2 linked regions of the Azospirillum brasilense genome follow. The protein of the gene in region 1 interacts with the protein of each later gene in a pairwise test. Links are inferred from orthologs where the notes say so. Each region holds a gene or a part of one and is shown in the gene's direction. Other genes may lie near its edges.

Evidence for each region.
Region 2: the proteins of AMK58_RS09780 (region 1) and recJ interact in binary tests that used the Escherichia coli proteins (3 or more experiments, as listed by UniProt). The link is inferred for Azospirillum brasilense from one-to-one orthologs.

What each region holds. Positions count from the first base shown.
Region 1 is NZ_CP012914.1:2,107,690-2,123,499, forward strand. What follows is about bases 7,990-10,908. They hold AMK58_RS09780 (type IA DNA topoisomerase), read left to right. Parts: upstream 7,990-8,292; coding sequence 8,293-10,524; downstream 10,525-10,908. Other genes in these bases: AMK58_RS09775 (trypsin-like serine peptidase), read right to left, coding at 7,990-8,250; AMK58_RS09785 (hypothetical protein), read left to right, coding at 10,756-10,908. Outside these bases: AMK58_RS09745 (sensor histidine kinase), read right to left, coding at 1-1,327; AMK58_RS09750 (winged helix-turn-helix domain-containing protein), read right to left, coding at 1,362-2,039; AMK58_RS09755 (DegQ family serine endoprotease), read right to left, coding at 2,218-3,774; AMK58_RS09760 (tetratricopeptide repeat protein), read right to left, coding at 3,895-4,356; fusA (elongation factor G), read right to left, coding at 4,640-6,784; AMK58_RS09770 (RidA family protein), read right to left, coding at 7,014-7,361; more of AMK58_RS09775, read right to left, coding at 7,474-7,989; more of AMK58_RS09785, read left to right, coding at 10,909-11,205; AMK58_RS09790 (hypothetical protein), read left to right, coding at 11,277-11,627; AMK58_RS09795 (hypothetical protein), read left to right, coding at 11,715-12,536; AMK58_RS09800 (glycosyltransferase), read right to left, coding at 12,608-15,259; AMK58_RS09805 (hypothetical protein), read left to right, coding at 15,451-15,714.
Region 2 is NZ_CP012914.1:1,472,214-1,488,057, forward strand. The notes cover bases 6,502-9,454. They hold recJ (single-stranded-DNA-specific exonuclease RecJ), read left to right. Parts: upstream 6,502-7,054; coding sequence 7,055-8,854; downstream 8,855-9,454. Other genes in these bases: AMK58_RS06790 (glycerol dehydrogenase), read right to left, coding at 6,502-6,830. Outside these bases: AMK58_RS06765 (multidrug effflux MFS transporter), read left to right, coding at 1-1,025; AMK58_RS06770 (hypothetical protein), read right to left, coding at 1,001-1,630; AMK58_RS06775 (LL-diaminopimelate aminotransferase), read left to right, coding at 1,975-3,249; AMK58_RS06780 (homoserine dehydrogenase), read left to right, coding at 3,249-4,556; glpX (class II fructose-bisphosphatase), read left to right, coding at 4,600-5,592; more of AMK58_RS06790, read right to left, coding at 5,739-6,501; hsdR (EcoAI/FtnUII family type I restriction enzme subunit R), read left to right, coding at 9,458-11,905; AMK58_RS06810 (type I restriction-modification system subunit M), read left to right, coding at 11,909-13,366; AMK58_RS29425 (restriction endonuclease subunit S), read left to right, coding at 13,363-15,090; AMK58_RS06820 (hypothetical protein), read left to right, coding at 15,216-15,844. UniProt on the Escherichia coli protein: Single-stranded-DNA-specific exonuclease.

The sequences.
Region 1 (15,810 bases):
CGTCGTGCAGCCGCGCCACCGCCTCCACGAGGCTGAGGCCCAGCCCGTTTCCCGGCGAGGCCCGCGCAGCGTCCAGCCGGACGAAGCGCTCCAGAACCTTCTCGCGCATGTCGGCGGGAATGCCGGGACCGTTGTCCGCCACGGTGATGCGGGCGGACTGCCCCGGCCCGACGCCCTCCAGCAGCAGAGTGATGCGCCCGCCCTCCGGCGTGTATTTGATGGCGTTGTCCAGCAGGTTCGATACCGCCTGCGCCAACAGCTGCTCGTTGCCGCGCACGGTCGGCTCGGCCCGGATGTCGGTGATCAGGGTCAGGCCCTTCTCCTCGGCCACCGGTTCGTAGAGGTCGGCGGCCAGCCGCACCACGTCGGCCAGCCGCACCGGCTCCAGTCCCTTGCGGTTGGCGCCGGATTCGGCCTCGGCGATGGACAGCAGCGCGGTGAAGGTGGCGAGCAGCCGGTCGGCCTCAAGGATCGTGTCCTGAAGCACGGCGCGATAGACCTCCGGGTCGTCGGTCTCGCGGATCAGCGCCAGCTCGACGCGGGCGCGCAGGCGCGACAGGGGCGTTCGCAGGTCGTGGGCCACGCTCTCTGTGACCTGCCGCATGCCGGTCATCAGCCGCTCGATCTGGTCGAGCATGGCGTTCAGGTTGCCGGCCAGCCGGTCGATCTCGTCACCGCCGCCGCCGCGCGGGACGCGGCCCGACAGGTCGCCGGCCATGATGCGGTGGGTGGTGCGGTTGATCGCCTCGATCCGGTGCATGGCGCCGCGCGCCAGCAGAAGGCCGCCGCCGAGCCCCAGCACCACCGTCACCAGGAAGACCCAGCGCAGCGACACGACCATGCGGCCGCGGAGCTGGTCCAGCTCGCTCATGTCACGGCCCACCAGCAGGCGGAACTGGCCGGGCAAGACGAAGCTGACCGCCATCGCGGTGGAGGGCCGGTTGTTCACCCCGCCATAGTCGGAAATCTTGAAATGGGTCCAGCCGCCCGGCCCCGCCGTGGCGTCGGGCCAGCCCGACAGGTTGCCGGCCAGGATGACGCCGCCCGGCGTGGTCAGCAGATAGATGGAGTTGGTGTGGGAGTAGCCGCTGCGCTCGCGCACGGAATCGACCAGCCCGCGCAGGCCGGCGCTGCGGTACTGGTCCTGAAGCCCGGCGACCTCCAGCGCGATGGTGGCGCCGATCTCCTCCTCCAGAAAGCCCGCGGTGGAGCGGTAGACGACCCCCAGGATCACCCCGACCGAGATGACGAACAGGCCGAGATACAGCAAGGCCAGCCGGAACGGCGTCGTGCGCAGAAGGCGCAGGGTGGGAAGAACCGCCTTCACGCGTCCCGGTCCGCCACCATAGCCGCCGCCATCATTATTGCGGCGCCCGCAGGCTGTAGCCGGCGCCGCGCACCGTGTGGATCAGCGGCGTCGGGAAATCCTTGTCGATCTTCTGGCGCAGGCGGGCGATGTGCACATCGATGACGTTGGTCTGTGGGTCGAAGTGATAGTCCCACACATTCTCCAGCATCATGGTGCGGGTCACCACGCTGCCGGCGTTGCGCATCAGATACTCCAGCAGAGCGAATTCCCGCGGCAGCAGGTCGATGGACTTGCCGGCCCGCCGGACGGTGCGCGACAGCAGGTCCAGCTCCAGGTCGGCGACCGCCAGACGGGTCTGCGGCTGGGCGGCGCTGCGGCGGCGCACCAGCACCTCGATCCGGGCGAGCAGCTCGGAGAAGGCGAAGGGCTTGGTCAGGTAGTCGTCGCCGCCGGCCTTCAGCCCCTTCACCCGGTCGTCGACGCTGCCGAGCGCGGACAGGAACAGCACCGGCGTATCGTTGCCGGTGGCGCGCAGGATCTCGACCAGCGACAGTCCGTCGCGGCCCGGCAGCATGCGGTCCACGATCATAACGTCGTAATGCTCGGAGCCGGCCAGGAACAGCCCCTCCTTGCCGTCGTTGGCGGCGTCCACGACATGCCCGGCCTCTTTCAGCCCCTTGGCCAGATAGGAGGCGGCCTGCTGGTCGTCTTCGATGACGAGGACTTTCATGAGCATGAGTCTACCGCATCCTTCCGCGAGTCCAAAGGTGAATGCCCCCGCCCCTCCAGGGAGGGGAGAGGGCCAAACGACACGAAGGGGGAGGACGTCCGCGCGGCGGGGGTTCGCACCACGGACATCCTCCACCCCATCACACCGGAGACGGGAGGATCGCCGGTGTTACCCTGCGTCACGCCTTGACGAGCTTCAGCGGGACGAAACTCTCGTTGCCGCCGCGGTTGACCAGCAGCAGGACCGCCTTTCGGCCATCCTTCTCGGCCTCGTGCAGGCTCTTGGTCACCTCCGCGGGGGAGGTCACGCTGTGGTCGCCGACCTTGACGATCACGTCGCCCGGACGGACGGGCAGATCACCGGCCTGCGGCGACACCGAGGTGACGACCACACCCTTGACGCCCTCGCCCAGGCCGAGGCGGCTGCGGGTGGCGCCGTCCAGCGGGGCCAGCTTCAGCCCATTGACGGTTTCCATCGCGCTCTCGGCGGCGGGACCGGTCCCCTCGGCGGCGGCCATGCGCTGTTCGGCGGGCAGCGGCGCGATGTGGGCGGTCAGGGTCGTCTCCTTGCCCTTGCGCACCACGGTCATGTCCACCGTGTCGCCGGCCTTGGTGTCGGCCACCCGGCGGGTCAGGTCGCGCAGCGTGTTCACCGGCTTGCCGCCATAGGCCAGGATCACGTCGCCCTGGCGCACGCCGGCCTTGGCGGCTGGGCTGTCCGGAGTCACCTCGGCGACCAGGGCGCCCTTGGTCTGGGACAGGCCGACCGACTCGGCGATCTCCGGCGAGATCTCCTGGATCTTCACGCCCAGCCAGCCGCGCTCGACATGGCCGTTCTCCTTGAGCTGGGCGACGACCTGCTTGGCGATGTTCGACGGGATGGCGAAGCCGATGCCGACCGAGCCGCCGTTGGGCGAATAGATGGCGGTGTTGATACCGATCACCCGGCCATCCAGCGTGAAGGTCGGGCCGCCCGAGTTGCCGCGGTTGATGGCGGCGTCGAGCTGCAGGTAGTCGTCATACGGACCGCTGTGGATGTCGCGACCGCGGGCCGAGATGATGCCCTTGGTCACCGTTCCGCCCAGCCCGAAGGGGTTGCCGACGGCCATCACCCAGTCGCCGACGCGGGCGGCATCGCTGTCGCCCCAGTCCAGCGCGGGCAGCGCCTTGTCGGACTTCACCTTCAGCAGGGCGATGTCGGTCTTGGCGTCGCGCCCGACCAGCGTGGCGGGAAGCTCCGTGCCGTCCTGGAGCGTGACCTTGATCTCGTCCGCACCGTCGATGACGTGGTTGTTGGTCACCACATAGCCGGCCGCGTCGATGATGAAGCCGGAGCCGAGCGAGCCGACCTTGCCGCGCGGCTGGCCCTCGGAGGGACCCTCGGACTGGTCGTCGCCGCCGGGGCCGCCGTTTTGGCCGAACTGGTCCTGGAACTGGCGGAAGAACTCTTCGAAGGGCGAGCCCGGCGGGAAGCCGGGCATGCGTGGGTTGCCGCGCTCGGCCTTGGCCTGCTGGGTGGTGGAGACGTTCACCACGGCGGGCGACACCTTGGCCGCCAGATCGGCGAAGCTGCCCGGCATGGTCTGCGTCAGGGCGCTTTCGGCGGCCGCGGCGGTGGACTGGTTGGCGATCAGGAACGGACCGGTCAGCACCGTGGTGCCGAGGAGGACGGCGGCGATGGTACGCCGCACCCGGCTCGACCGCGGGGCGCGTCCGGCGTTGGCGGGGGTGGACATCGGTTGCTCTCCGTGACTGGCATGCGTTGTTCGTTGTCCTGAACGTAGCGGGTGCCGAGTCACGGGGGGCTTGCAGGCGGATTAAAAGTTTTTCAGGGAGGGAATAGAACGGCGCGAGGCCTACAGCGCCGAGCCGGCGATCCGCAGGCGGATGGCCGCGGCCTGCTGGCGGACGCGGTCGAGGTGCGGGTTGATGGTCAGCGCCGCGTCGAAGGCGCGCAGCGCGCCCGCCGGCTGATCGATGGCGAGGTAGACCAGCCCCAGCCCGGCCAGAGCCCCGAAATGCCGCGGCTCCAGCGCCAGCACCCGGCGGATGTCGCGCACCGCAGCGTCGTAATCACCCAGCATGTATTCGGCGTTGGCCCGCTTGTTCCAACCCTCGGCGTAGGTCGGGTCGGCGGCGACCACTTGGTCGAAGGCGACCAGCGCGTCGGCGTAGCGGTCGGCGTTCAGGCTCTGCACGCCATGATGCATCAGCACGATCAAGTCGTCGTTGGGATGCTCCAGCCAGACGCCCCAGATGCGGTCCTCGACCGCCTCCGCCGCGACCGCGTCGCCGGCGGTCTGCAGGTCCTGGAACAAGCCGCCGAGTCGCGCATCCTCTTGCCCTGCCCAGGCCCGCGAACCGGGGCCGGAAGCGCCGAGGAGCAGAAGGGCCAGGAAGGCCACGGGCAAGAAGATTCGCTGGGTCATTCCCAAAAACTGGGATGCGTCACTTACCAGCAACACTGATCCGAAAGTGGTATCGCCGCAAGAAGAATCCCTCATCCCGCCGGGGTGGTCCCGGCAAAGTTCCCGCCGGACAAAGAAAAAGGGCCGGCGAATCGCTTCGCCGGCCCCTTCCCTTCAAAGCAGCAGCCCGTTATCAGGCGGCCTTGTTGCTGCGGCCCGCCACGATCTCGTCGGTGACGTTGCGCGGCACCGGCTCGTAGTGGCTGAACTCCATCGAGTAGGACGCGCGGCCCGAGGTCATGCCGCGGAGCTGGCCGATGTAGCCGAACATCTCGTTCAGCGGCACATGGGCCTCGACGGCGATGTTGGTGCCACGCTCGAGCTGGCCCAGCACCGTGCCGCGGCGGCGGTTCACGTCGCCGATGACGTCGCCCAGGTAATCATCCGGGGTGACGACCTCGACCTTCATGACCGGCTCGAGCAGGATCGGGCCGGCCTGCTTGAGGGCTTCGCGGAAGCAGGCCTTGGCGGCGATTTCGAACGTCAGGGCGTTCGAGTCGACGTCGTGGTACTTGCCGTCCACCAGACGGGCGCGGAAGTCCACAGTCGGATAGGAGGCGAGCACGCCCTCTTCCTTCTGCATTTCCAGGCCCTTCGCGACCGACGGGACGTATTCGCGCGGCACCGTGCCACCGACCGTCTCGTCCTTGAACACGAAGCCCTCGCCACGCTCCAGCGGCTCGAAGACGATCTTGACTTCGGCGAACTGGCCCGAACCACCGGTCTGCTTCTTGTGGGTGTAGGTGTACTCGACCGGCTTGGTGATCGTCTCGCGGTAGGCGACCTGGGGCTTGCCCATGTTGCCTTCCACGCCGAACTCCGTGCGCAGACGGTCCAGCGTCACTTCCAGGTGCAGCTCGCCCATGCCGCGCAGGATGGTCTGGCCGGTTTCACGGTCGGTCTCCAGACGCAGCGACGGGTCCGCGCGAACCATCTTGCCCAGCGCGATGGAGAACTTCTCCTGCTCGCCCTTGGTCTTCGGCTCGACCGAGACGCTGATGACGGGGTCGGGGAAGCGCATGCGCTCCAGGATCACCGGGTGGGCGGCGTCGCAGAGCGTGTCACCGGTGTCCGTCTCCTGCAGGGAGACGAGCGCGATGATGTCGCCGGCGCGGGCTTCCTCGATCGGGTTGGCCTGGGCGGCGAACATCTCGACCATGCGGCCGATCTTCTCGCGCTTGCCGCGGGTGGTGTTCAGGACCGACATGCCCTTGGTCAGCACGCCCGAATAGACGCGCACGAAGGTCAGCGAGCCATAGGTGTCGTTCAGCACCTTGAAGGCCAGCGCCGCGAAGGGCGCGTCGTCGGAGCTGAGACGCTCGCCGTTCGGGTTGCCGTCCTCGTCCACCGTCTTGATGGCCTCGACGTCGGTCGGGGCCGGCAGCAGATCGACGACCGCGTCCAGAACCTGGCAGACGCCCTTGTTCTTGTAGGACGAGCCGCAGAGGACCGGGGTGAAGGTGCTGGTGATGGTGCCCTTGCGCAGGCAGGCGCGCAGCACGTCCGGCGACGGCTCCTCACCCGACTCCAGGTAGGCTTCCATCGCCACCTCGTCCATTTCCAGCGCGGTGTCCACCAATTCGGTGCGCAGCGACGGGATGAGGTCGATGTTGTCCAGGTCTTCCTTGACGGTCAGGTTGAGCTTGCTGGCCAGATCGTCGGTGATGTCCCAGATTTCCCACTTGGCGTCCTTGTCGTCCGAGAACCAGACGTACGCCTTCATCTCGATCAGGTCGACCATGCCGCGGAAGTTGTCTTCCGAGCCCAGCGGAACCTGGATGCAGACCGGGCGGGCGTTCAGGCGGCTCTTGATCATGCCGACGCAACGCTGGAAGTTCGCACCCGAACGATCCATCTTGTTGACGTAGCAGATGCGCGGGACGTTGTAGTTGTCCGCGAGGCGCCAGTTGGTCTCGGACTGCGGCTCAACGCCGGCCACGCCGTCGAACACGACGACCGCGCCGTCGAGCACGCGGAGCGAACGGTTCACCTCGATGGTGAAGTCCACGTGGCCCGGGGTGTCGATGACGTTGATCTTCTTGCCGCGCCAGAAGGTCGAGACGGCAGCCGACTGAATCGTGATGCCGCGCTTCTGCTCCTGCTCCATGTAGTCGGTCGTGGTCGAGGACTTCAGGTCCTTCGTCTCGTGCACGTCGATGATCGTGTGCTTACGACCGGTGTAGTACAGGATGCGCTCGGTGGTCGTCGTCTTGCCGGCATCGACGTGGGCGATGATGCCGATGTTCCGGATGTCAGAAAGAGGCGTTTGGCGCGGCATGTTGCGAATCCATTACTGTAACGCAGCTATCGAAGCGCAACGACGGTCGTCCGCTCCGGCGGCAGAGGTTGGTCGGGGTTTTACGGATGATCTGTTAAGGCGTGATTAACGTTCTGTAAATCCGGAAGGTCAAGCCTTCCGGATTTTTTCGAAGCACGCGGCCCTCACAGTCTGGTGGGCCACGCCGGCAAACCCCAACCGAGGGAGCCGGGTCGCCCCGTCACGCAGCTTATTTGGCCGCCGTCACCTGAATTTCAACGAGATACTCCGGCGCGGCGAGCTTCGCTTCCACGGTGGCGCGGGCGGGCGGGTTGGCCGTATCGACCCAGGCTTCCCACGCCTTGTTCATCGCGCCGAAGGTGGACATGTCCGTCAGATAGATGGTGGCGGACAGCAGCTTGCTCTTGTCGGAGCCGCCCTCGGCCAGCAGGGCGTCGATCTGGCCCAGGATCTGGCGGGTCTGCGTCTCCACGTCCGGAGTCGGATCGTTGGCCACCTGGCCGGCCAGATAGACCGTGTCCTTGTGGATGACCATCTGGCTCATGCGCGGTCCGGAATGGAAGCGCTGGATCGACATCGGTACGGCTCCGGTTACGGGGTCTTGAACGCGCGTACGTCTATGCGATTCACGCCCAAGGGCCTAGCAAAAAATGAGGCGCCACCGCTCAAAGCTGCCCCGCGCCCGTGCATCACCGCAAAGAAGGCGTATTTCCCTCCACCGCGGCCACGAAAGCGGCGCTCGGCACGGCGATGTTGCGGGGATTGGGGCCGCTGACCGCGGCCACCGCGATGCCGGCGACCGCCCAGCCCTCCCCCGCCCCGTCCGTGCCGGGCGTGCGCACCAGCAGCGCCGCCCCGCTTACCCCGCGCGTCCCATCGCAATCATGGACCAGCAGCGGCCCGCGGTCGGTGTCGTTGATGCCGCGCGCCGCGCAGGCGGTGTCGGCGGTGACGAGGTGCGCCCGGTCCTGGCTGTAGCCGCCCAGCATCAGCGGCGTGCCGACGTCCGGCGGGACTCGGGCGAGCGGCAGCGGCGGCATCCCCTCCGGCGCGTCGCCGTCCAGCGTCAGCACCGCCCAGTCACCGACGAGTCCGTCGAGCCGCCGCTCCGTGTCATAGGGGCCGCCGGTCTCCAGCGCGGCGACGGCGCGGTGCTGCCGGTACTCCCCGCGCTCATAGCCGAACAGGACGTGCAGGGAGGAGGCCGGGAGGAAGCGCTGCGCCCGGTTCAGCAGGCAGTGGGCCGCAGTGACCACCCGGCGCGGCCCCACCAGCACGCCGGTGCAGCGCGCGCCGAGATTGCTCTGCACCTTGACGAGGCTGTTCCACGGCGCGTGCGTGGCGTCGACCACCACCCGCCGGTCCTTCGCCCCGATCCCCGGCAGCAGAGGGTTCTGCGCCATCGCCGGAAAGGCGGCCAGGACAAGCGGCAGCGCGATCAGAAATCCGCTCCGAACGGCCTTCAAGTGTTCTTGATACGTTTTCATATTCGTCTTACCATGGCGGCCATGGCCACGCTCATCATCACGGAAAAATCCAGTCAGGCAAAGGACCTGCGCGCCGCGCTGGGGGATCGCTACGGGCGCATCCTGCCGGCCGAGGGGCATCTGCTGCGACTGGCCGAACCGGACGAGGTCAACCCGGACTGGAAGCGCTGGGCGCCCACCCTGCTGAAGCCGGACGGACTCTACCCGACCAAGCCGGACAGCGGCGGTAACAAAACGGCGAAGCTGGCGGCGATCAAGGCGGCGCTGAAGGGCTGCGACCAGGTCATCCTCGCCACCGACTGCGACCGCGAGGGGCAATTGATCGGGCAGGAAATCCTGGAGCATCTGGGCTTCCGCGGGCGGGTGCAGCGCGCCCTGTTCACCGCCCAGGATCCCAAGACGATCCGCGACGCCTTCGCCAAGCTGAAGCCGAACAACGAGCTTCGCCCGCTCTACGAGGCGGCGGTGGCGCGCCAGCAGGCCGACCAGATCTTCAATCTGTCCCTGACCCGCACGGCGACCAAGACGCTGCTGGCACCGGGGACGCGCGGCGTGATCGGCATCGGGCGGGTGAAGACGCCAACCCTGTCCATCGTCTGCCTGCGCGAGCTGGAGATCCGCAACTTCAAGCCCGAGGATTATTTCGAGGTCGTGGCGACAGCCACCGCCGCGGGCGGCTCCTTCCTGATGCGCCACGCTCCGCCGCCGAAGGACCGCATCAAGGACCGCGCCCGCGCCGAGGCCATCGCCCGTGCCGCGGACGGCCATGGCGGCCCTCTGTCGGTGACGGTGGAGGATCGGCGGCAGGCCCCGCCGAAGCTCTACGACCTGCCCGCGCTGCAGAAGACCTGCGGCCAGCGCTGGGGCTGGACCGCCGACCGCACGCTGGAGGTCGCGCAGGAGCTTTACGACGGCGAGGGCAAGAAGCTCATCACCTACCCGCGTGCCGAGGCGCGCTACCTCTCGGAGAACCAGATCGCCGACGTTCCGGCGATCACCGGGGCGCTGACCCGGCTGCGCGGCTTCGCCCATCTGGACATTTCCCGCCCGGTCATCCGCCGCGGCAAGTCCGGCCACTTCTGCGACAAGGCGCTGGAGGGCGTGTCGCACCACGCCATCGTGCCCAACGTCAACGTGCTCGACGATCTGGAAAGCCGGCTGAACCGCCTGACCGACGATGAGAAGCGGCTCTACGCGCTGATCTGCCGCTCCTACCTCGCCGCCGTCATGCCCGACTACGAGTACCGGCAGACCACCGTCCTGATGGACGTGCCGGTCGACGGCAAGCCGGTGGTCTTCCGGGCGGTCGGGCGCATCCCCCTGAAGCTGGGCTGGAAAGCGGCCTTCGGCTCCGCCGAGACGGACGGCAAGCCCGACGAGAAGGAGGAGGAGCAGACCCTCCCTCCGCTGGCCGATGGCGAGCCCGCCCGCCTGTCCGACTCTCGGGTCGAAGCCAAGCGGACCCAGGCGCCACCGCGCTACAACGAGGGCACGCTGGTCGACGCCATGCAGAATGCCTGGCGCTTCGTCGAGGACCCGGCGCTGCGTGACCGGCTGAAGGAGGCCAAGGGCATCGGCACCCCGGCCACCCGCGCCGAGATCATCAAGGGCCTGCGGCGGCAGAACCTGCTGGGCGCCGACGGCAAGTGGCTGGTGCCCACCCCCGCCGGGCTGCAACTGTTCGAGACTCTGCGCGGCGCCGCCCCCACGTTGGTCGATCCCGGCACCACCGCCCTGTGGGAGATGCGGCTGGACGAGGTGGTGGTCGGACGCGCCGACTTCCGCACCGTCATCGACGGCATCGCCGACGAGGCCGGGCGGCTGATCGGCGTTCTGGTCGGCAACCGGGGGCCGGCGGTGGACCTCGGCGTGCGCGGCGGTCCAATCCGCGCCGGACGGGGCGCCGGGCGCCGTCGCTCCACGAGCCCGCGCGCCGCTGGAACGACGCCGCGGCCACGCACGCGCAAGGTGGCGGTCGCCGCCGTCGGCGTGGACGGCGAAGCGCCGAAGAAGCCGCGGCGCAGCCGCAAGGCGAAGGCCACGCCGGAGGTCCCCGACTCGATGAGTCCGGTCGCCGACGCTGTCCCGCCGGCCCCCACCGCACCGTCGAGCAGCACGCGGCGCAAGGCTCCGACCGACAAGATGGTCGCCTTCGCCCGCAGCCTCGCCGACCGCAAGGGCGTCGAACTGCCGAACACGGTGCTCCAGGACTTCGATTCCTGCCGCCAGTTCCTGGACCAGCACGCGCGCTGAGCGCCGGATTGCCCCCTCCCCGGCCCTCCCCCGCTTCGCAGGAGAGGGAGATTTGTCCCCTCCCCTGCGACAGCGGGGGAGGGTTAGGGAGGGGGCAATACTTCCCACAAACCGCCCGAATCACCGTCCGACTGTGGCCCAGGCCACAGCGGCGGGGGCGGCATCCGCCTACCCTCTCCTCCACGGACATCGAGCCACACACGGCCCCACACCCCGGAGGAGACCCAGCCCATGCGCCGCCTGACCCTGATCGCCGTCGCCGCCACCACGCTGCTCGCCGCCCCCCACGCCTTCGCCAACGATCTCAAGACCGGCGGCATGCCGGTCAACCCGATGATGATGCAGCCGGGCTTCGGCAGCCCCTTCGCCGCGGCGCCCTCCCTCTCCAGCACCAACGTCGGTGTCGCGACGAACCTCGCGGCGGGGATCGGCAACAAGGCCAAGCAGAACGTCTTCACCATGCAGCAGGGCACCGGCGGGTCGCTGGTGAACACCAACGTCGGCGTCGCCACCAACGTCGCCGCCGGCATCGGCAACAAGGCGAAGCAGAACGTCACCGGCGTCACCTTCGGCTTCGGCAAGGGCGGCCTGCTGGACACCAACGTCGGGGTGACGACCAATGTCGCCGCCGGCATCGGCAACGCCGCCGGGCAGAATCTGTTTGGTCTCAAGGCCCAGTGATCCACCCATCCGGCGCCGCCGCCCCACGCGGCGGCGCCCCTTTCCGGATTCCTCATTGGAGGACTGCCGCCATGCTCCGCTTCGCCCTGCCGGTCTTCGGTGCGCTCGCCGCCATCCTGACCCTGGCCGGAACTCCGCACACCGCCGCCGCCGAAAACCTCGCCTGCCAGACGGTCAACGGGAAAACGGTGTGCAGCCGCGGTTCGGGCTCGCTGTCGTGCCAGACGGTCAACGACCGGACGACCTGCGTGACCGGGCCGGGCGCGCTGACCTGCGAGACCGTCAACGGCCACACCGCCTGCCGCCGCGGTCCGTCGCAGCCGGACCTCAAGCCGATGCCGATGCCGCCGATGCCCCCGCAGGCCGCCCCGATGCCCGATCACCCCTTCGGCAAAAACTTCCCTTTTGAGGAAGAGGCGTAAAGCGCCCCAGCTGTGGTCCGCCTCACAGCGGCTCCCCGGTCGGCCGCCCTAGGATCAGCGCACACCGCCGAACAGAGGAGCCCCGCCATGATCCGCATCCGCCGCTTCGCGCCGCTGCTGTCCGGCCTCGCCGCCCTGGCGCTGCTGGGTGGAACCGCCGCCGCCCAGGATGCCGGCGGCTTCTCCGTCAACCCTCAGCTCGGCGCGGCGGTCGGCATGTCGATGGGGATGGGCATGGGGATGCCGCCGCTGCTGCCGCGCCAGCCCGTCTTCGTCAACGCCGCCCGGCGCGGCGCGCCTCCGGGGGCGACGGTGACCAACCCCAACGTCAGCCGGCAGGCCACCCACCAGCAGGCCATCGCCAAGATCCGCGGCGACGCCGGCTTCCTGGGCGGCTTCAACAAGGGCCAGGCGCTGGCCGCCAGCCGCCAGCCGCCGCCGGAACCCATCGTGCCGAACTTCACCTTCATCGACGCGCCCTTCATCGTGAACAACTTCGACAGCTCGCTGGCCCTGTCCTTTGGCGACAGCAACGTGACCGAGCAGTACGTCATCCAGGGCGGCGACGGGTCCGCCGGCGGTGGCGGCGCGGAGCCGGCAGCCGGTCCCACCGGACCGGCGACCGCTCCGGTACCGGCTCAAGCTCAGGCTCCGGCCCCGGTGCCGGTCAAGGCTCCGGCCCCGAAGCCCCAGCCGGGCGTGACCACCGGCAACGGCGGCCCGCCGCCCGAGGGCTTCTTCGACCCGGTGATGAGCAACTTCGGCCCGCTGCCGCATCTGCCCGCGGCGCTGGCCAGCGGCGGCATCCAGTTCAACAACGTCGGCACCGCCTTCAACGCCGCCATGGGCCAGGGCAACTTTGCCTCGCAGCAGATCACCAGCATCCAGGGGAAGAAGGGCAAGCACTGAGCCCTTTCCCAAGGCACGAAAAAGCCCCCTTGCCGGCGGCAAGGGGGCTTTCTCCGTTTGGAGTTGCGCGGTTACGCGGCGACCGGCTCGTTGGCGCCCTTGGCCTGAGTGGCGGCGGGCTGGACCACGCCCTGCGGGGCGGGCAGCGGCGCCGGGCGCGGGGTGCCGGCGGGCAGCATGTCGCCGATCGCGAGGCCCACGGCCATCAGGTTGGGCACGGCCATCGCGGTCAGCAGGATCGCCCACAGCTCCAGCGACAGGGTGCCCAGCGGGTTGGCGAACCACGCGGTCACCGCGGAGGCCAGCAGCGCACCCGACAGCCAGGCTTCCGGCTTGGCGCAGAAGGCCCCCTGCGTCCGCTTGCCGCCCTTGGCGGTGACGCGGAAGGCGTCGCGCTTGCGGACCACACCGCGGAGCGCGGCGAGCGCCACCGTGGTGGACAGCGCCATGCCGACGGCGCAGGCCCCGAAGCTCTCCTTCCACGAGTTGCCGGAGGCGTAGCGCGAGGCCAGCAGGCTCGACCCGGCGCGCAGGACCAGGGCGCCCAGCACCGCGGCGGTGGCCTGGACCGGCGGCAGGTGCAGCGGCAGGACCAGCGAGGCGAAGGTCCAGGTGACCGCCGCACCGGCGGCCAGGACGCCCACCGCATCAGACCACCAGCGCGCCCAGTTGGTCAGGTAGCCGATCTTCTGGCCGAGCGTCAGCTCCGTGGCGCCGGGCAGGAACTTGCGCCAGTGGGCGCGCAGGATCTGCGTGGAGCCGAAGACCCAGCGGTCGCGCTGCTTGCGGAACTGCATGAAGTTGTCGGGGGCGAGGCCCTGGCCGAGACGCTCGTCCGTGTAGGCGGCGCGGTAGCCGGCCGACAGGATGCGGATGCCCAGCTCGGTGTCCTCGCAGATGCCCTCTTCCGACCAGCCGCCGACCTGTTCCATGGCGGAGCGGCGCAGCATGATCATCGTGCCGTGGCAGACGAAGGCCTGGGAGGTCAGACCCTCCTGCATGCCGACGTCGAAGAAGGGGCGGTACTCGGCGGTCATGGCGGCCTTCAGCGGCGTCTCATGGCCGTCGCGGTGCTCCTGCGGCGCCTGGACGATGCCGACCTGCGGGTCGGCGAAGGTCGGGGCCAGCTTGTTCAGCCAGTCCGGCTCCACCGTGTAGTCGGCGTCGAGCACGGCGACGATCTCGGCGCGCGGGTCGGTGTGGCGCAGCGCGGCGTTCAGCGCGCCGGCCTTGAAGCCGGAAATCTTCTTGTACCAGTGGAACTTGAACTTCGGACCCAGCTCGGCGCACAGCTCCTCGACCGGGCGGACCAGCGCCTCGTCCTCGGTGTTGTTGATGAGGACGACGACCTCGTAGTCCGGGTAATCGACGCGGGCCAGCGAGGTCAGCGTGGCGGCCAGCACGTCCGGCTGCTCGCGGCAGGCGGCGATGTGCACCGACACCATCGGCTTGTGCTCCGGCACCGCGGGAACCCGCGGCAGCAGGGCCGGGGCGCGGCCGGTGAACAGGCGGCGGGCCACCTCGGTCAGGTCGGCGAAGGCCACCGACATCATCAGCGCGCCCAGCAGGAAGGCGGAGCCCCAGGTGGTCGCGGCGCCGAAGGTGAAGTATTCGGCGTAGGCGCCGGCGACGGCCGAGCCGACGCCGAAGCCGACGATGTTGGCGCCCACCGACGCGGCCAGCGCGTAGGTCATGTTGGTGCGGCGGCGGAAGGCGGCGAAGGCCGACAGGGCGAGGCCGAGGGCCAGCGCAACGGCGGCGCCGGCACGGTCACCCCAGGGGGCCGGGACGTCGCCGGCCAGCGGCCATTTCGGCGCGCGGTCGGCGTCGAGCACGCCCCAGGTCGGGCCGGGCGAGCCTTCGATGCTGGACTTCCACACGCCGTCGAACGCCTCGACCACGTTGTAGTCGATGCCGAGCATCCCCGCCTCGGCGGCGAAGTTGCGGACGACGAAAGCCTGGGCCTGCGGCGTCGGGTAGGCGTCGTGGAAATTCTCGCCGCCCGACGGCCAGCCCACCTCACCCACGAACAGCGGCTTGCCCGGATGCGCCTTGCGCACGGTGTCCAGCCGGTCGCGGATCCAGGTCAGCGCGCTCTCCACGGGCACGCCTTCCCAGTAGGGCAGGACGTGGACGCCCATGTAGTCGGACGCCGCGATGGTTTCCTTGGCCTTGACAATCTCCGACCACACGTCGGCGGTGCCGACCTTGATGTGCTTCGGCACGCCGGCGCGGACGCGGCGGATGTAGGAGGCCAGCTCCGCGTCGGTCAGCTCGGCGCGCAGCAGCGTCTCGTTGCCGACCACGACGCGCTCGATGCCGCGCACAGTGCGGGACAGGACGATGGCGCGGGCGACCTCACGCTCGTTGCGGGCCTTGTCGTCGCTGAGCCAGACGCCCAGCGTGACGTCCAGGCCATGCTTGGCCGCGATGGCCGGCACGTCACCCTGGGAGCCCAGCGTTGAGTAGGTGCGGACACCGTCGGCGAAGCCGGCGATGGCGGTCATGTCGCGGTCCAGTTCCACCGCATCGACCACCGGCTGGTGGTTCGGGTCATAGCTGCGGCCCGACGGGGAGTAGGAGACGGATTCGATGCGACCCGGCACGGCGTCCACAGGAGTGGGCGCGTTGCGCCAGGACCAGAAGGACGCGTGGCCGGCAGTCACGGCGAGCATCGCCGCGGCCAAGGCCGCAGACCGGATCGAACGCTTCGGGTTGCTCATGTGGGGATTTCGCAAGCCTGGGTAGGATGGGTGGCGGGCGCCACCGGACACACAGACGAACGTGCGCTGCAAAAAACTATTCCCACGCCTTTCCCGATTTTTTTCGGGTGGCTGCAGGGATTACCGAATTGGGAACGGCCGCCGTCCCGCTCCTGTTGGCATCTCCAACCGCAACGACGGGAGACGACGAAATGACCGGCAAAAAGGTCGATGTGACCGCGCTGGAGGAAACGATGGACGAGGTGGTCGAAACCCTCGACCTCGCCGAGCAGGCCGCCGGCTATGTCCGCAAGGAAAGCAGCGACCCCATGGACCAAGCCCGCGCCGCCGCCGTGCAGAAGCAGGCCGAAGCCATGCTTGACGCCGCCGAACAGGCGGCCGCCAGCGGCGAACGGCCACAGCGCAGCAACCCCTCTCCCCTGCCGGGCATGCGCCGCCCGCCGCTGGTGAATTGAACGTACTGGAAACCTTGGCCCCCTCCCCGACCCTCCCCCGCTCTGCGGGAGAGGGTGCCTTCCGCGAAGCGGCGGCAATCCCCTCCACCTCGCAGA
Region 2 (15,844 bases), 640 kb from region 1 along the record:
CCATTTCCCGCGCCATCGTGCGCGACCAGTTCACCGGCCAGCGGTCGGCGCGCATCCTGAACCTGATCGGGCTGATGCTGGCCATCGTGCCGGCGGTGGCGCCGACGCTGGGCGGGGTAATCCTCGGCACGGTGGGCTGGCACGCCATCTTTGTGGTGATGACGCTCTACGGCCTCGCCGTGCTGACGGTCTTTGCGATGGGCACGGCGGAGACCAACCGGACGCGCGACCGCTCGGCGGCGCGGCCCGGCCCGGTGATCCGCAACTACCGGACGCTGCTGACCGACCGGCGCTTCATGCGGGCGGGGCTGGTGCTCGGCACGACGCTGGGCGGTCTCTACACCATGGCGGCGCTGCTGCCCTTCGTGATGATCGAGCGGGTGGGGCTGAGCCCGACCGTCTTCGGCTTCGCCATGCTGCTGCAGACCGGCTCCTACACGCTGGGGGCGACCCTGGCCGGGCGGCTGCTGCGCCGGGTGGACGCGATGCGGCTGATCCCCTACGGGCTGGCCTGCGTGGCGGTGGGCGGGCTCGGCTTCGCGCTGGCGCCCCTGACCGGCGAGCCGACCGTGGCCAGCGTGATGGGGCCGACCGCCGTTTGGGCCTTCGGCATCGCCCTGGTCATGCCCGGGGCGACCAGCGACGCCCTGGCCGGATTCCCCCGCATGGCCGGGGCGGCCTCGGCGCTGATCGGCTTCATGCAGATCGGCGGCGGGCTGGCCGGCACGGCTGTGGCAGCGCTGTTCGCCGATCCCTACACCGCGACGACGGCCATCATGCCGGGCTTCGCCGCGCTGTCGCTGCTGTCCTACGCGCTGCTGCGCGTGCCGGCGTCCCGGCGCGGCCACCCGGCCAAGCCTGCCCGCCCGGAGGATCTGGAGGTCGCCGTGGACCCGGTCGCTCTGGTTGGTGCCGGCGGCGAGGAGATCGAGGAAGCGCTGCACCAGCGTGCAAAGCGGCCGCGGGCCGGGCTTAAGCCCAGCCCGCTTACCCGAGACGGTCAATCGATCCCGAAGTCGAAGTAACTGTCGCCGTTGACTTGCGCAAAGGCCGCTCCGCGGACCTGGGAGCTGTAGAAAATTATGGCATATTCTCCCGCCTTGAGGGGTGCATTCACGGTTGCGGCGTAGAGCGTGTAGTTCTTCGGTGCCTTCGACTGATCGGGCAACATGGCGACGGTGGTCGGAACAACGCGGTCCTTGTTCACACCCGTCGAATAGCTCATGTAGCCCCCGCCAACGATGACCTCGCGCGTTCCATTGTCTCGCGTGGCAAAGTTCGCGAGCGTGAAATAGCTTTCGGGTTGGGCGTTGCTGGGGACGGCGAACAGAAACACCGGCTGCCCTCCGGCGACCCGCAGCGTGGCGCGCGTGCCGCGCAGGACGGCGTACTGTCCTACCCCGCCAAACCCCAGGGCGCGAACGGCGGTACGCATCTGAGGCGTCAGGTAACGCATGGACCGCTGCTGCCCGTTGTCAAACAGCACGACCTCTTCGGGATTGAACGGTCCCTTGACCTTGATCTCCGCAAAGTTGATTTTTGCCGGCGCCACCGCGGCAGGCTCGTCAATGGTTGTCGTTGGCCGTCTTTCGTTGCAGCCGGCAAGGCTCAGGGCCAACACGCTGGCCAATACAGAAGCCTGAAGAACTCTCCTAAACATGGCGAAATCCTCTCGTCGATCCCACGCAAGGGGCGCGTATGGTCGCGTAACGATTATCAGGGGTGGAAGTTATTTCGAACGCTCCATCCTGGGAGCATTCCCATCGAAAAACCAAGGCTTTTCCGCAATGCCGCGCACGCCTGCGATGCGCACGGTCATTCGGGAGGGATCGGGGATCGCGGCGCGCGCGCCTATCCGGCAATCATCAGGCGACGCGAATTTTACCTCGCTTCTGAAGATGCGGGGCGGTAGATAAGTGGTCCCGGTCCGCAAATATGGGTTCGTGGCGCGGCCGGACAGGCTTCGGAGCGTCCATGAGCGATTCAGAATTCCACCGGATCAAGCGGCTTCCGCCCTACGTCTTCGCCGAAGTGAACGCCATGAAGGCGCGAGCCCGAGCTGCCGGCGAGGACATCATCGACCTCGGCATGGGCAACCCGGACCAGCCGACGCCCCAGCACATCGTCGATAAGCTGATCGAGGCCGTGCGCGATCCCAAGACGCACCGCTACTCGAACTCCCGCGGCATCCCCGGCCTGCGCAAGGCGCACGCGGCCTATTACAAGCGCCGCTTCAACGTGGACGTCGATCCGGAGTCGGAGTGCATCGTCACCATCGGCTCGAAGGAAGGCTTGGCCAACCTTGCCCAGGCGATCACCAGCCCCGGCGACATCATCCTGGTGCCGAACCCCAGCTACCCGATCCATCCCTTCGGCTTCATCCTGGCCGGCGCCTCGGTGCGCCATCTGCCGGTGGGGCAGGCCAACGGCACCTCCACCGACATCGACAGCTTCATGAACATGCTGGAGCGCGCCGTGCGCCACAGCGTGCCGAAGCCGCTGGCGCTGGTGCTGAACTACCCGTCCAACCCGACGGCGGAGGTGGTGGGGCTCGACTTCTACCGCCCGATTGTCGAGTTCTGCCGCAAGCACGGCATCTACATCCTGTCGGATCTGGCCTACGCCGAGGTCTTCTTCGACGGTGACCCGCCGCCCTCGATCCTTGAGATCCCGGAGGCGCGCGAGGTGGCCGTCGAGTTCACCTCGATGTCGAAGACCTATTCGATGGCCGGCTGGCGCATCGGCTTCGCCACCGGCAACAAGAAGCTCATCACCGCGCTGGCCCGCATCAAGTCGTACCTGGACTACGGCGCCTTCACGCCGATCCAGGTCGCCGCGACCGCCGCGCTGAACGGCCCGCAGGAGTGCGTGGAGCAGGTGCGCACCATGTACCGCCAGCGCCGCGACGTGATGATCGAGGGTCTGGCCTCGGCCGGTTGGACGGTGCCGAGCCCATCGGCCTCGATGTTCGCCTGGGCGCCCATCCCGGAGCCCTTCGCCCATCTCGGCTCGCTGGAATTCTCCAAGCTGCTGCTGCAGGAGGCCAAGGTGGCCGTGGCGCCGGGCATCGGCTTCGGCGAGTACGGCGACGGCCATGTCCGTCTGGCGCTGGTGGAGAACGTCCACCGCATCCGTCAGGCGACCCGCAACATCAAGGAGTTCTTCCGCTCCAACGCCGCCGGTGCGGCGGCGAGCAAGGATCCGGCGGCGCGCGCCGCCCTCCTCGACCCGGAGAAAGCGAAAGTCTGATGTCCGACTCCCACAAAACAGGCCCCCTGAAAATCGCCGTCGCGGGCCTGGGCACGGTCGGCGCGGGCGTTCTGAAGCTACTGGAGCGGCAGGCCGCCCTGATCGAGCAGCGCTGCGGCCGCCGCATCGAGGTGGTGGCGGTCAGCGCCCGCTCGCGCGGCAAGGACCGCGGCGTCGACCTGTCGACGGCCGAATGGTACGACGACCCGGTGGCGCTCGCCGCCCATCCCGGCGTGGATGTGGTGGTCGAGCTGATCGGCGGGTCCGAGGGGCCGGCGAAGGAGACCGTCGAGCTGGCGCTGGAGCGGGGACGCCACGTCGTCACCGCCAACAAGGCGCTGCTCGCCCATCACGGCACCGCGCTCGCGGCCAAGGCGGAGGCCGCCGGCCTCGCCATCGGCTTCGAGGCGGCGGTGGCCGGCGGCATCCCGATCATCAAGGGGCTGCGCGAAGGGCTGGCGGGCAACCGGGTGTCGGAGGTGCACGGCATCCTCAACGGCACCTGCAACTACATCCTCACGGAGATGCGCACCACCGGCCGCGATTTCGCGGACGTGCTGGCCGACGCGCAGAAGCTGGGCTACGCGGAAGCCGACCCGAGCTTCGACATCGACGGCGTGGACGCGGCGCACAAGCTGGCGATCCTGACCTCGGTGGCCTTTGGCACGCCGGTGGACTTCAAGAGCGTCCATGTCGAGGGCATCCGCCACGTCGCGGCGGTGGACTTCGACTACGCCGACGCGCTCGGCTACCGGATCAAGCTGCTGGGCATCGCCCGGCGCACCGATCACGGGATCGAGCAGCGCGTGCACCCCTGCATGGTGCCGAAGGCGGCGCCCATCGCGGCGGTGGACGGCGTGTTCAACGCCGTGATCGCCCAGGGCGACTTCGTGGACCGGGTGCTGTTCGTCGGCCGCGGCGCCGGCGAGGGGCCGACGGCCTCGGCCGTGGTCGCCGACCTGATCGACATCGCCCGCGGGCGCTCCACTCCCACCTTCGGCGTGCCGGCGGCCCAGCTTTCCGAGGCGCAGCCGTCCCCGATGGAGGCCCGCCGGGGGTCGTACTACGTACGCCTGATGGTCGTGGACCGTCCCGGCGTGATAGCGGATGTTGCGGCGGCGATGCGCGACCAGAACGTCTCCATGGAGCAGTTCCTGCAGCGCGGGCGCGCCCCCGGCGAAGCGGTGCCGGTGGTCCTGACCACCCATGACACCGAAGAGGCGGCCATGCAGCGCGCGCTTGCCACCATCGCCGCCAAGGAGTCGGTGGTCGAGCCGCCGCGCATGATCCGCATCGAACAGTTTTGACCGAACCATAGAAGAACCGAGCATCGATTCGGGGGAGAACACCATGTCCGTTCATGTCGACCTGTCCGGTATGGACCGGAACCTGGCTCTGGAAGCCGTCCGCGTCACCGAGGCCGCCGCGCTGTCCGCGTCGCTGCTGATGGGCCGCGGTGACGAGAAGCTTGCCGACCAGGCCGCGGTCGACGCCATGCGCCAGGCGCTCAACACCCTCTACATCGACGGCACCGTCGTGATCGGCGAGGGCGAGCGCGACGAGGCGCCCATGCTTTACATCGGCGAGAAGGTCGGCGCCGGCATCGGCCGTGGGCCGAAGGTCGACATCGCGCTCGACCCGCTGGAAGGCACCACCATCTGCGCCACCGGCGGCCCGAACTCGCTGGCCGTCATCGCCATGGCGGACGAGGGCGGCTTCCTGAACGCGCCCGACGTCTACATGGACAAGATCGCCGTCGGCTCCGGCCTGCCGGAAGGCGTGGTCGATCTCGATGAGACGCCGGCCAACAACCTCAAGGCGCTGGCCAAGGCCAAGGGCACCGAGGTGCAGGAACTGCTGGTCTGCATCCTGAACCGTCCGCGCCACGCCGAACTGATCGCCCGCGTCCGCGAGGCCGGCGCGCGCATCATGCTGATCAACGACGGCGACGTCTCGGGCGTGATCGCCACCAGCCAGGCCGGCACCGGCGTCGACATGTATGTCGGCTCCGGCGGCGCCCCGGAAGGCGTTCTGGCCGCGGCGGCGCTGCGCTGCATCGGCGGCCAGTTCCAGGGCCGTCTGCTGTTCCGCAACGACGACGAGAAGGCCCGCGCCGCCCGCTGGGGCGTCAAGGACCTGAACAAGAAGTACAGCCTGACCGAGCTGGCCAGCGGCAACGTCATGTTCGCCGCGACCGGCGTGACCGACGGCGCCATGCTGCGCGGCGTCCGCCGCTTCCCCGGCGGCGCGACCACCCACTCGGTGATCATGCGCTCCAAGTCGGGCACCGTGCGCTACGTCGAGGCGCACCACAACCTGCAGCGCAAGCCGGCCATGGCGTAAGGCTGCTACCCCTGTTCCTTCTCCCCTCCGGGGAGAAGGTCAGGATGAGGGGGCGGCCGAAGGCCGGAAACGCAGGCTCATCGTCGTGCGTAAACGCCCTTCGGGCGCCCCCTCACCCAACCCTCTCCCCAGGGGGGCGAGGGCTTTTAACCCTTCCGCCGCCGTCCCTCGGCGTCGGCGGCCTTCATGGCGGCCAGCACGCGCTGCGGGGTGATCTCGTACGGCTCGTTGTGGATGGTCTCGCCCTCCGCGCAGGCCCGATCCGCCGCCAGCAGCAGCCGCTCGTCCGACACGCCGGCAAGGCCGATCTCGGCCAGCGTCGTCGGCAGCCCCACCGCCTTGCAGAAGCCGTAGACCTCGTCCAGCACCGCCGGCGGCCGGTCGGTCAGGATCAGCAGCGTCAGCGTGCCGAAGGCGACCTTCTCGCCGTGCCAGTAATGGTGCGTTTCCTCCAGCGCGGTCAGGCCGTTGTGGACGGCGTGCGCCGCCGCCAGCCCGCCGCTCTCGAAGCCCAGCCCGCTCAGCAGCGTGTTGGCCTCCACGATGCGCTCCAGCGCCGGGGTGACCACGCCTTGCTCGCAGGCCGACTTGGCGAGCACGCCATACTCCAGCAGCGTGTCGTAGCACAGCCGGGCCAGCGCGAAGGCGGTCATCGGGCCGACGCGCCCGGTCATGTTGCCGCCGCGCTTGATGCGGCAATCCTCCGCCTCGAACCAGGTGGACAGGGCGTCGCCCATTCCCGAGACGAGGAAGCGCACCGGCGCGTTTGCCACCACGCCGGTGTCGACCAGCACGAGATCCGGGTTGCGCGGCAGGACGAGGTAGCGCTTGAACGCCCCCTCCGGCGTGTAGATCACCGACAGCGCGCTGCACGGCGCGTCGGTGGAGGCGAGCGTCGGGACGATGGCGGTGCGCGCGTCCAGCGCGTGGGCGACCGCCTTGGCGGTGTCGAGTGCCTTGCCGCCGCCGATGCCGACTACGGTGTCAGCGCCCATGGCGCGGGCGAGGGCGGTCAGCCGCTCGATCTCCTCGTCGGAGCATTCGCCTCGGAATTCCTGGATGTTCAGCTCGACGCGCCCGGCGGCGGCGTCGACCAGCCGGCCCTTCAGCGTCTTCAGGACGAAGCTGTCGGTGACGGCCAGAACCGACTTGCCCAGCCGGGCCAAGTCCTCGCCCAGGCTGTCGAGGGCGCCGTTGCCCTGGACGTAGCGGGCCGGAAAGATCGCCGTGGTGATCATGGTTCCCTCCTCCGCGTGGTGTTGACCGCAGTGGAGCAGGACGCCTCTCCATCCGCAATGACCTGCCTCAAGTTGCGGTGCGGCAAGGCCGCCTGCCACCTTTGCGTACAGGCGCGGCGGCGCCAGACCCGCTGGGAATCCACCGGGAGAGCCCCATCCGCTGGCCCGCATGTCCCCCATCTGCTATGGCTTCGGCCTTTCCGATCCGTGGCATCCTGGGCAGCATGACCGACACCGTTCCCCCCTTCCTGAACGTCGCCCATTCCCTGTCCGGCAAGCGCTGGCAGGCGCGGCCCTACGACGAGCGGCTGGCCTGGGGGCTGGCCCAGGGGCGGGGGCTGCCGGAGATCGTCGGGCGGGTGCTCGCCGCCCGCGGGGTGACCGAGGAGGCCTGCGACGGCTTCCTGAACCCGACGCTGAAGGCGCTGCTTCCCGACCCCTCCCGCTTCAAGGACATGGACGTCGCGGCGGAGCGCATCGCCCGCGCGATCATGGACGGCGAGCCGGTGGCCGTCTTCGGCGACTACGACGTGGACGGCGCCACCTCCTCCGCGCTTCTGCGGCGCTTCTTCCGGGCGGTGGGGGCCGACCTGCGGATCTACGTGCCCGACCGCATGAAGGAGGGCTACGGCCCCAACGGCCCGGCGTTGCTGCGGCTGAAGGCCGAGGGCGTGCGGCTGGTGGTGACGGTGGATTGCGGAATCTCCGCCTTCGCGGCGCTGGAAGCGGCGGCGGAGGCTGGGCTGGATGTGGTGGTCCTCGACCATCACGCGGCCGAACCGCGCCTGCCGCCGGCCGTCGCCCTGGTCAACCCGAACCGGCTGGACGAGGACGGCGCCTACCGCACGCTGTGCGCGGCCGGGGTCACCTTCCTGGCCGTGGTGGCGGTGAATCGGGCGCTGCGCGGCGCCGGATTCTACGCGGGCCGCAACGAGCCGAATCTGATGGAGTGGCTGGACCTTGTGGCGCTGGGCACGGTGTGCGACGTGGTGCCGCTGACCGGGCTGAACCGGGCGCTGGTGGCGCAGGGGCTGAAAGTCATGGCGCGGCGCGCCAACCCCGGCCTGTCCGCCCTGTCCGACGTCGCCGGGGTCAAGGAGAAGCCGGACGCCTACCACGCCGGCTTCGTGCTCGGTCCGCGGGTCAACGCTGGTGGGCGCGTCGGCGCCTCGGACCTCGGGGCGCGGCTGCTCTCCACCGACGACCCCATGGAGGCGATGGAGCTGGCCCAGAAGCTGGAGGCCCACAACGCCGAACGCCGCGCGGTGGAGCAGGGCGTGCTCGCCGACGCCATGGCCCGGCTGGAAGAGCACGCCGAGGAGTTGGCCGAGCTGGTCTTCGTGGCGGGGGAGGGCTGGCATCCGGGTGTGATCGGCATCGTCGCCAGCCGCCTGAAGGAGCGCTACAGCCGCCCCGCCTGCGTCATCGCGCTGGAGCAGGGGGCGGACGGCACGGTGATCGGCAAGGCCTCGGGCCGTTCGGTGCGCGGGGTCGATCTTGGGGCGGCGGTGATCGCGGCGCGGCAGGAAGGGCTGCTGATGGCCGGCGGCGGGCACCGCATGGCGGCCGGCTTCACCGTGGCCGGGAACAAGCTGGCCGACCTGCAGGCCTTCCTGACCGGCCGCGTTGCCGAACAGGTGTCCGCGGCGCCGCTGGTGCCGACTCTGGAATTGGACGGCGCGTTGTCGGTTGGGGCCGCGAACGCCGCCTTGGTGGACCGGTTGAACCAGCTCGGCCCGTTCGGCACCGGCAACGCGGAGCCGCGCTTCGCCGTCACCGACGCCCGCGTGGTGCGGGCCGATGTGGTCGGGGCGAATCACGTCCGCTGCATTCTCCAGGGCGGCGACGGCGCCCGGTTGAAGGCCATCGCCTTCCGTGCGTTGGACAGTGAGATGGGAAAAGCCCTGCTGATGGGCCGCGGATCGCCCTTCCATCTCGCCGGTGTCCTGCGCATTGACCGTTGGAACGGGGCGGAGGGAGTCCAGCTTCTGATCGACGACGCGGCACCCGCGCAAACCATGTGAATGCAAACAAATTCGGCGCGGAGAGAGTGCATGGGGGGCATACGCGAACGGGGTAGAAAGGAGTTGGAAAAAACGCTTGCGCTCGGCCCGTCATCCCATTAGTAATCCCGCCACGCCAACGACGTCCCCATCGTCTAGAGGCCTAGGACACCGCCCTTTCACGGCGGCGACAGGGGTTCGAATCCCCTTGGGGACGCCAACCTTTTCAATGGGTTGGCAAGAGGAAGGTGGCGGCTTCCCACAAATTTCCCACGAAGCTGTGCGCGGTGTGTGCGGGTGGTCAACCGTGGCGACCACGTGATGCCGCCTCTAACGTTTTCCCCGTCACGCAAGCGATGGACGAGTTTGGCGGCGTCAACGCCGTCTTGCTACGAACGACCTTCGTCCGGAACCTTCATTTTCTTCCGACTCGCTTCTGTAAGTCGGTTGCTTGCGGAGGCTGCATCCGCGCGGATGCCCCTAGAAGTTGATTGCGGTTGTGCGGGCGGTGTGAAGTGCGCGATATTCCGTAGACCGCACAGGCACTGGGGCGTCGATGGGAAAGAAAAACCCGTTTTCTCAGCGCAGGATCGGCGTCCACCCCGCAGGAGTCGTTTGAACGCCATGGACAAGACGGGTCTCAGCGAAAGCGACATCTGCGCAAAATTCATCACACCGGCTGTCGTGCGTGCAGGGTGGGACGAAGCCCTCCAGATTCGTCGCGAGGTCAGCTTCACCAAAGGCCGCATCATCGTGCGCGGCAAGCTGGTTAGCCGTGGTCAGGGCAAGCGCGCCGACTACGTCCTCTACTACAAACCGAACATCCCATTGGCCCTGATCGAGGCCAAGGACAATTCGCACAGCATCGGCGACGGGATGCAGCAGGGGCTTGAGTACGCCGCCACGCTGAACATCCTGTTCGTGTTTTCCTCGAACGGTGACGGCTTCGTATTCCACGACCGCACCAGGGCTGGGGGCGCGACCGAGACCACGCTGTCGCTCGATGCCTTCCCGTCACCAGACGACCTGTGGGCGCGTTTCCGGGCCTGGAAAGGGCTGACGCCTGAGGCCGAACAGACCGTCCTCCAGGACTATTACGACGACGGCAGCGGCAAGGCTCCGCGCTATTATCAAGTCAACGCGATCAATGCGGCGGTCGAAGCCATCGCCAAGGGCCAGCAGCGAGTCCTGCTCGTCATGGCGACCGGCACCGGCAAGACCTACACCGCCTTCCAGATCATCTGGCGGCTCTGGAAGGCGGGCCGGAAGAAGCGTATCCTGTTCCTGGCTGACCGGAATGTCCTCGTTGACCAGACGATGGTGAACGACTTCAGGCCGTTCGGCGCGTCCATGGCAAAACTCTCGACGAATTCCAAGACCATCGAACGCGACGACGGCTCGGACCTGACGCTTCCCACGGCCATCGACAAAAAGCGCCGCATCGACACCGCGTACGAGGTCTACCTCGGGCTTTACCAAGCGATCACCGGACCGGACGAGCGTCAGAAACTCTTCCGCGAGTTCTCACCCGGCTTCTTCGATTTGATCGTCATCGACGAGTGCCACCGTGGCAGCGCCGCCGAGGATTCGGCGTGGCGGGAAATCCTGGAGTATTTCAGCTCCGCCACGCAGATCGGCCTCACCGCAACCCCGAAGGAGACCGAGTACGTCTCCAACATCGCCTACTTCGGTGATCCGGTTTACTCCTACTCGCTCAAGCAGGGCATCCGCGACGGCTTCCTCGCGCCTTACAAAGTCGTGAAAATCCACATTGACCGGGATGTGCAAGGCTACCGGCCAGAAAAGGGACAGCGCGACCGCGACGGTGACGAGGTTGAGGACCGCATTTACAACGTGAAGGATTTCGACCGCACCCTGGTGCTCGACGACCGCACCAAGTTGGTTGCCAAGCGGGTCACGCGTTTCCTGAAGGAGAGCGGCGACCGCTTCCAGAAGACCATCGTCTTCTGCGTCGATCAGGAGCACGCGGCGCGCATGCGGCAGGCTCTGGTGAACGAGAACGCCGACCTATGCGCTGAGAACCACCGCTATGTATTGCGGATCACGGGGGGCGACGCCGAGGGGCAAGCCCAGCTCGGCAACTTCATCGACCCCGAGTCAAAGTACCCCGTCCTGGTGACGACCTCGCGCCTCCTGTCAACAGGAGTCGATGCGCAGACCTGCCGCCTGATCGTGCTCGACCGCGAGGTCGGTTCGATGACGGAGTTCAAGCAGATCGTCGGGCGCGGCACCCGCGTGCATGAGGACACCCGCAAGTTCTATTTCACGCTGATGGACTTCCGTGGGGCTACCAACCACTTCGCCGATCCGCAGTTCGATGGCGAGCCGGTGCAGATTTACGAGCCCCATGACGATGACCCAGTGGTGCCGCCTGATGACGTGCCCCCGAATGATGAGGAAGGCGAGTCGCTGCCGGAAACGCCGGGTGAGGACGAGATCATTGTTGACGGCCTGCCCGACGCCGATCCGCCACCAGGAGGCAGGCGGCGCAAGGTGTACGTGGATGGCGTTGCCGTCAGCATCCTGGGCGAGCGGATCGAATACCTTGACGAGCACGGCAAGCTTGTCACCGAGTCACTGCGCGACTTCACGAAAAAGGCGCTGCGGAAGAGCTTCGCCAGCCTCGACGGCTTCCTGAACCGCTGGAACAAGGCGGATCGCAAGCAGGCGATCCTCGATGAGCTGGAAGCCGAGGGGCTGTCGCTTTCTGTTGTCGCGGAGGAACTTGGTGCCGACCTCGATCCCTTCGACCTGATCTGTCATATCGCTTTCGACCGCAAGCCGCTGACCCGTCGGGAACGGGCAGAGAACGTCAAAAAGCGCGACGTGTTCACGAAGTACGGCCCGCAAGCGCGTGCCGTGCTCGATGCGCTGCTCGCCAAGTACGCTGATGAAGGCGTGCTCAACCTCGACGACGCTAACGTGCTGCGTATTCCACCGTTCACAGGGCTCGGCACGACGGTGCAGCTTCTGAAGGCGTTCGGTGGTAAGAACGGCTTTGAACAGGCCGTGCACGAACTGCAAGCGGCTCTTTATCAGGAAACCGCCTAGACCATGTCTGTCCGTTCTCTCGTCAAGTCGATCCAGGATATCATGCGCAAGGACACCGGCGTGGATGGTGATGCCCAGCGTATCAGCCAGCTGTGCTGGATGTTCTTCCTCAAGATCATCGACGACCAGGATCAGGAGTTGGAGCTTCTCGACGCGAAGTACCAGTCACCGATCCCCCCACGGTTCCAGTGGCGGAACTGGGCGGCAGACCCGGAGGGCATGACGGGGGATGAGCTGTTGGCGTTCGTCAACGACGAGCTGTTCCCGTCCCTGAAGAACCTGATTCCCATCGGCGGGACGAAGGATCGTCGTCGCATCGTCAGCGACGTGTTCGAAGATGCCTACAACTACATGAAGTCCGGTCAGTTGATCCGTCAGGTCATCAACAAGATCAGTGGCGTTGATTTCAACAACCTCGCCGACCGCCAGCACTTCGGCGACATCTATGAACAGATCCTCAACGACCTTCAATCCGCCGGAAACGCGGGTGAATACTACACGCCGCGCGCTGTCACCGCGTTCATGGTGGACCGGATCGATCCGAGACCCGGCGAGACGCTGTTCGATCCGGCGTGTGGTACTGGCGGCTTTCTGACCTGCGCGATCCGCCACATGCGGGACCGCTACGTGAAGCGGCCCGAGGACGAGCAGACCATGCAAGGCGCGTTGCGGGCAGTCGAGAAGAAGCAGCTGCCGCACATGCTCTGCGTCACCAACATGCTCCTGCACGGCATCGAGGACGCCAGCTTCGTTCGCCACGACAACACGCTGGCGCGTCCCTACATCAGCTGGGAGCAGAAGGAGCGGGTCGAGATCGTGCTGACCAACCCGCCGTTCGGCGGGCGTGAAGAGGACGGCATCGAGTCCAACTTTCCGCAGCACTTTCGCACGCGCGAGACGGCCGACCTGTTCCTCGCCCTCATCATCCGTCTGCTGAAACCCGGTGGGCGTGCCGCCGTGGTGCTGCCTGACGGCACCCTGTTCGGCGAGGGCGTGAAGACGCGCCTGAAGGAGCATCTGATGGAGGAGTGCAACCTCCACACCATCGTCCGCTTGCCCAACTCCGTGTTCAAGCCGTACGCCTCGATTGGCACCAACCTGCTGTTCTTTGAGAAGGGGGAGCCGACCAAGGACGTCTGGTTCTGGGAACATCGTGTTCCGGAGGGCCAGAAAGCCTACTCGATGACCAAGCCGATCCGGTTCGAGCATCTCAAGGAATGCATCGACTGGTGGGGGGGGGCGGAACGCCAGGGACGCCAGGAGACAACGCGAGCCTGGAAGGTCTCGGCCGATGACGTGAAGGCGCGCGGGTACAATCTCGACATCAAGAATCCGCACACGGTGGCCGACGATCACGGCAACCCGGAAACGTTGTTGGCTGATCTGAACGCAGCCGAGGCGCGGGCGTCCAGCTTGCGCGACCAGCTGAGGGCCATCCTCGCGGAAGCGGTGGCCCGATGAACGCTGAGCGTCTCCTTGCCCTGTACGAGCGCACCGCCGACGCGCCCGATGCGGTTTCACGTCTGCGTCGCTTCATCCTTGATCTGGCAGTTCGCGGCAAGCTCGTGCCGCAGAACCCGAATGATGAGCCTGCGTCGGAGCTGCTGAAGCGCATCTTGATCGAGAAGTCGCGACTGGCTGCTGCTGGGAAGATTGCAGCTGACAAGCCAATGGGCGTGCAGAAAGAAGAGGCATTTGAAACCCCCAAGGGGTGGGAATGGTCGCGCTATGGAGATTTAGCCTTGGAAGTAGCGACTGGTCCTTTTGGCTCAATGCTTCATCAACATGAATATGTTGTTGGCGGAACTCCGGTCATTAATCCATCGCACATGGTTAACGGCGAGATTGTCGCTGACCAACGCGTCGCTGTATCTTCCCGAAAAGCTCAAGAATTGTCATCGTATCGCCTCCAGGCTGGCGATGTTGTAATGGCAAGAAGAGGTGAGGTGGGGCGGGCTGCTCTAGTGAGAGATGAAGCTAACGGCTACATCTGCGGTACTGGAAGCTTTCGTGTAAGGTTCAGCGACGACGTGTGTCGCGAGTTCATTATGATCCTCCTGCGCTCTCAACAGGTTCGTCTATACCTAGCCAATCAGTCGGTTGGCACAACCATGACGAACTTGAACCATTCTATTTTGAATAAAATGCCTACTCCCGTTCCTCCAGCAGAAGAACAGCGCCGCATCGTTGCCAAGGTCGATGAGTTGATGGCGCTATGCGACCAGTTGGAGAAGGCGAGAGAGCTACGCGAAGCTACGCGCGACCAATTTGTCGCAGCAACTCTTGCTCGCCTGAATGATCCCGATCCGGAAACGTTTCACGAAGATGCGAAGTTCGCGCTGGGCGCCCTGACTGCGCTTACCACGCGTCCCGACCAGATTAAGAAACTCCGCCAGACGATCCTGAACCTCGCAGTGCGGGGCAAGCTCGTGCCGCAGGACCCTAACGATGAACCGGCGTCGGAGTTGCTTAAGCGGATTTCTGCCGAGAAGAGGCGCTCACGCGGTTCGACTGTGATGGTTGGAAGTGACGCCATACCATTTCCCATTCCCATTTCATGGAAATGGGCTGCCCTCGACGAGTTAATCACAAGCGGGCCGCAGAATGGTATCTCGCCAAAGCCGACGACCCGCACTGATGCGCCGAGGGCAATAACCTTAACGGCAACAACATCTGGCGTCTTTAACCCGAATCATTTCAAGCGAGTTGAGGCAACGATCCCAAGCAGCTCGGATCTTTGGCTTCAACAAGGTGACCTTCTTTTCCAACGGGGCAATACACGTGAATATGTAGGCATCGCCGCGATCTACGAAGGGCCACCAACAACATTCCTGTTCCCTGATTTGATGATGAGGGTGCGGCTCTCTGAGCATGTGAATCTCAGGTACGTTCATCTGGCAGCAATCTCACCTCCGGCTCGCGCGTTTCTGTCAGAGAATGCGTCAGGGGCGCAGGCGACCATGCCCAAGATCAACCAGACGACCTTGGTTTCGCTACCGCTTCCGATCCCCCCCTTGGATGAGCAACATCGGATTTTTGCCAGGGTGAATGACTTGATGATGCTGTGCGATCAGCTGGAGGAAAGCCTTGCCAAGGGTGACGACACCCGTCGCCGTCTTCTCGACGCGCTGCTCGTCGAGGCGCTGGCGCCTGTGAAGGGTCGGGAGATGCAGGCCGCGGAATGATCTCGGCGACCACGCGAGTGTTCACGCGCACATCAGCCGATGTACCTTCACCACCTCCGATAATGGTTGGGAGCGCCGGGTCAGGTCGCCCGTCCTCTCGTGATACATAGAAGGCTCTGGACGCTATGGCTGCCGATGAAATGATTGTGGTTGAGAGCGGCAAATTTTTGACCGAGTACCAAAAGGACCAACTGCGGTATTTCATCAATAAGCACAATAGCGCAGCGGGATGGAACACGCTTAGTCTCAGCATAATCACGAAGCTTGCTAATGGTGAACCGGTAAAGAGAAGGAACTTCGATCACCTATTGAGAGTTGTCGCTGAAATTACTTCTTTAATGCGGTCGGTGTACAAGGTCTACAAGATTGATCATAACCTTTCTCCTGAAGAGCAGCTACAACAAGCTGTGCAGCACCTCTACAGAGGAGAACCGGAGCTAGAGGAACAAGAGTTCATAATCCGCAAGGAGCAGCGAGAAGAATTTTTCCGAAAAACGAAAAAGGCGTTCGCCGAAAAGTTTTTGCCGCTCGCAATCGGCGGATTCGCGTCAATCATTGCCGCATTGACACTTAACATTACCTTGGATTCTCTAAGTTCCAAGAGTGATCCCGAAGTGGCTTTTGCTGACTTGGCAACTCAACGTATTGCACGACTTGAAATGGATGTTCAAGAAGCCGTCAGAAAGGCCAACGAAAGTGGCGACCGTGTTGCAAAATTGCTCTCCGATATCGAGGTCATCAAGTCGCTTCCAGA